DNA from 2 places in the Pseudomonas sp. LBUM1644 genome. Region 1 is predicted to be linked to the other one. Evidence: predicted binding sites of a transcription regulator. Region 1 holds the regulator's gene; the other holds the start of a gene.
The links. Region 1 encodes sigma-54, which starts transcription at its own class of promoters, with help from an activator protein. Its sites were predicted from a motif close to ANTGGCATNNANNTTGCTNT; they were not measured.
Positions count from the first base shown of each region.

Region 2: a site for sigma-54 is predicted at 1,260-1,279, ahead of ACA052_RS21340 (flagellar basal body rod protein FlgF). Genes of this name have one in related genera too.

Region 1 covers NZ_CP166812.1:921,838-924,007, forward strand. Annotated here, with positions in the region: gene ptsN (PTS IIA-like nitrogen regulatory protein PtsN) at 1-34, opposite strand, end outside; gene hpf (ribosome hibernation-promoting factor, HPF/YfiA family) at 47-355, opposite strand; gene ACA052_RS04165 (RNA polymerase factor sigma-54) at 430-1,923, opposite strand; gene lptB (LPS export ABC transporter ATP-binding protein) at 2,108-2,170, opposite strand, start outside.
Region 2 covers NZ_CP166812.1:4,685,344-4,687,513, reverse strand. Annotated here, with positions in the region: gene ACA052_RS21350 (YkgJ family cysteine cluster protein) at 54-308, shown strand; gene ACA052_RS21345 (START domain-containing protein) at 350-955, shown strand; gene ACA052_RS21340 (flagellar basal body rod protein FlgF) at 1,334-2,074, shown strand; gene flgG (flagellar basal-body rod protein FlgG) at 2,120-2,170, shown strand, end outside.

The sequences.
Region 1 (2,170 bases):
GGCCGGGGGTCAGGATGCTTTCAAGTCGGATCATGGGTTGGGAGTGTTAACGACCGGTCGCGCCCTGGAGGAGGCTCTGGGTCTTTTCCTTATGCTTTTTGAGTTGTTTATCCAGCTTGTCGGTCAATGCGTCGATCGCCGCGTACATATCGGTATGTTCCGCGTTAGCGACCACTTCATTGCCGGGAATATGCAGGGTGGCTTCGATTTTCTGCTTCAGTTTTTCGACCGTCATCGTGACTTGCACATTGGTGATCTTGTCGAAATGCCGCTCCAGTCGTTCAAGTTTTTCGCCGATGTAGGCGCGCAGGGGTTCGGTCACTTCCAGTTGGTGTCCACTGATGTTGACTTGCATACAGCTTCTCCTTCGTTGCCAGTGCATAAAGCGGCAGATCAGATGATCTACCACTGGAACGCTGTGGCGTGGCCCTACATCAACCGCTTACGTTCGCTCGAAGGCGCGATCCCGAGGGATTCGCGGTACTTGGCGACGGTGCGGCGAGCCACCTGAATGCCTTGTGCCTCCAGTAAACCAGCGATCTTGCTGTCACTCAACGGCTTTTTCTGATTTTCCGCGGCAACCAGTTTTTTGATGATCGCGCGGATCGCCGTGGACGAGCATTCACCGCCTTCGGAGGTGCTCACATGGCTGGAGAAAAAGTATTTCAGTTCATAAATACCCCGGGGGGTGTGCATGAACTTTTGCGTGGTCACCCGGGAAATCGTCGATTCGTGCATGCCCACCGCTTCAGCGATGTCGTGCAGGACCAGCGGTTTCATGGCTTCGTCGCCGTACTCCAGGAAGCCTCGCTGATGCTCGACGATCTGGGTGGCCACTTTCATCAGGGTTTCGTTGCGGCTCTGCAGGCTCTTGATGAACCAGCGGGCCTCTTGCAGCTGATTGCGCATGAAGGTGTTGTCGGCGCTGGTGTCCGCGCGGCGCACGAAGCCGGCGTATTGGGCGTTGACCCGCAGCCGTGGCACCGATTCCTGGTTCAGTTCTACCAGCCAGCGCTCGTTGTCCTTGCGCACGATCACGTCGGGAACGACGTATTCGGCTTCACTGGACTCGATCTGGGAGCCTGGGCGCGGGTTGAGGCTCTGAACCAGTTCGATCACCTGGCGCAGTTCATCTTCTTTGAGCTTCATGCGGCGCATGAGCTGGCTGTAGTCGCGGCTGCCGAGCAGGTCGATGTAATCGCTGACCAGGCGCTTGGCTTCGGCCAGCCAAGGCGTCTTGGCGGGCAACTGGCGCAATTGCAGCAGCAGGCATTCACCCAGGTTGCGCGCGCCGATGCCGGCGGGTTCGAATTGCTGGATGCGGTGCAGGACGGCTTCGATTTCGTCCAGTTCGATGTCCAGTTCCGGGTCGAAGGCTTCGAGGATTTCCTCGAGTGTTTCGTCCAGGTAGCCCTGATTGTTGATGCAATCGATCAGGGTCACGGCGATCAGGCGATCGGTGTCGGACATCGGCGCCAGGTTCAGTTGCCACAACAGATGGCTTTGCAGGCTTTCACCGGCGGATGTGCGGGTGGTGAAATCCCACTCGTCGTCATCGTTGCTCGGCAGGCTGCTGGCGCTGGTCTGGTAGACGTCTTCCCACGCGGTGTCGACGGGCAGTTCGTTGGGAATGCGCTCGTTCCAGTCGCCTTCCTCGAGGTTGTCCACCGTCGGGGCGGTTTCCTGGTAAGAGGGTTCCGAAACATCGGCATTGGGTGGCTGTTCGGCTTTGTCAGCCAAGGGGTCGGCGTTATCGAAGTCGTCGCCTTCTTCCTGGCGTTCGAGCATCGGATTGGACTCCAGGGCCTCCTGGATTTCCTGTTGCAGGTCCAGGGTCGACAATTGGAGCAGGCGGATGGCCTGTTGCAGCTGCGGTGTCATCGTCAGCTGCTGGCCCATTCTCAAGACTAGCGATGGTTTCATGGCAGGGGCTTAACACCTTATTCGCCGGCGCACATGCGCCATCCACTACAGGGCGCCGGAGCGCCAAACATAAGCAAATTATATGCCCGAAACTGCAGCGTTTGCCTAGAGCGTTGTAACAATAAAAAACTATTGATTTTTTATCGAGACAAGCGCCCGGACAATCAGCCAGACACCTCAGCGCTTACAGACGGAACTCATGGCCCAGGTACACTTCCTTGACCAGGTCGTTGGCCAGAATGGTGGC
Region 2 (2,170 bases), 2.5 Mb from region 1:
TTACTCTGTGCCCCGTCCTTTAACACATCGCCCGTCGCGAGGAGCTCGTCGTCATGAAATGCCGTGAAGGCTGTGGCGCTTGTTGCATTGCCCCTTCCATCAGTTCACCGATTCCCGGAATGCCCAATGGCAAAGCTGCCGGAGAACGTTGCCTGCAACTTTCTGTCGATAATCTGTGCAGTATTTTCGGAAAACCGGAGCGTCCAGCGGTTTGCTCCGCATTTGAAGCCGATATCGAGGTGTGTGGCGGCAGCAGTGAAGAGGCCGTCAGGCTGCTTGGCTGGTGGGAACAAATGACGGCGGCGTGATGTGTTCAACAAACGGAATTTCAACAATAAGGAATAAGATTATGGGTTCGCTGCATCGTTTGGCTGTGCTGTGTGGTTTGACGGTTGTTCTGGGTACGTCGGCCGCTCAGGCCGAAGACTGGAAGGTGGCCAAGAATGAGGACGGCATCAAGGTGTCCTTGAGCGAAGTGGCCGGCTCTGACTACAAGGCTTATCAGGGCGTTACCCTGATGAAAACCACCATGGCCAAACTGCGTGCGTTGCAGGAGGACGTGGCAGGAGCCTGCGCCTGGATTCATGAGTGCAAGATGCAGAAGCTGCTCAAGCACGAAGGTGATCAGAGCTGGACTTACACCCAGTTCAATACGCCGTGGCCGGTCACGCCGCGCGATTCGGTATTGCATGTCACCACCGTCGAAGGCGCCGATGGCAGCCTGACCCGTAAGCTCGAAGGCGTGCCGAAGTACATTCCTGAAGAAAAGGGTTTTGTGCGGGTGGCCAAGGTCGACGGTTTCTGGAAGTTCGTGCCCAAGGGCGACCAGATTGAAGTGACCTACCAGGTGCACACCGAGCCGGGCGGCAGCATACCGTCGATGGTCGCCAACAAGTTTGTGGTCGATGCGCCGTTCAATACTTTGAAAGCTTTGAAGGAACGCGCTGAGAAGTAATCGCGCAGTTTTTTTTCATCGATTGGGGGCATATCCGTTTTTTTGGTAAAGGCTGATGTTGGTTTCGCTTTTACAGCGACTCCCTTTTTGCAAACCGTTTGAAAAAGGGACTCGCTGTAAAAGCGAAACCGCCAGCAGCCGTTACTGCAGAAATGGATATGTACCCCAACCCAACCCAACGATCAGGCCGGTAATTGCCGTAAGCGGCACAACACCGCCGGTTTTTCGACTTTGACACAATCCCCATTTCTCCTCCGACCCCCTCAAACCCTTTGTTTCCCAGCCCCCACGCCGCCAAAAAAAAGTTGGTCTGCAAATTGCTTATGGTCCAGCAGTACAGCAGTGGGCGGCAAACGTCCGGCATGCAGAGGAAAGAGTGTGGACAAGTACCTTTATGTGGCAATGACCGGCGCCAGCCAGAATGCACTGGCGCAGAAGGCTCATGCCAACAACCTGGCGAACATCTCCACGAACGGCTTCCAGAAAGACCTGGAGCAGGCGCGTTCGATGCCCGTGTTTGGTGACAGCTTTCCGGCGCGTGCGTTTGCCATGTCCGAGCGTCCGGCCACCGACTTCTCGCCGGGCGCCTTGATCGAAACCGGTCGCGACCTCGACGTCGCCGTGCAAGGCAGTGGCTGGCTTGCCGTGCAGAACCCGGACGGTGGCGAAAGCTATGTGCGCACCGGCAGCCTGAACGTTGACGCCCTGGGCGTGCTGCGTGCCGGCAACGGTATGCCGGTGATCGGCAATGGCGGTCCGATTGCCGTGCCGCCCGAGCAGCAAATCGAAGTGGGCGAGGATGGCACCATCAGCATCCGTGCGATGGGCGAAGGTCCGCGCGTGATGGCCGAAGTCGACCGCATCAAGCTGGTCAATCCTGATTTCAAGAACATGACCAAGGGGCTGGATGGTTCGATCCACACCAAGGACGGCCAGCCGGCGCAAGCCGATGCCGGCGTGAAGCTGATCTCCGGTTTCCTGGAGTCGAGCAACGTCAATGCCGTGGAAGAAATGACCTCGGTGCTGGCTTTGTCCAAGCAGTTCGAGCTGCACATCAAGATGATGAACACCGCCAAAGACGATGACCAGGCCATGGCTCGGGTCTTGCAGATCAGCTAATTATCAGAACGTCGCGCCGTAAAACAGGCGCACGAGGAGAATCGAATGCTTCCGGCTCTATGGGTTGCCAAAACAGGTCTGTCCGCCCAGGACACC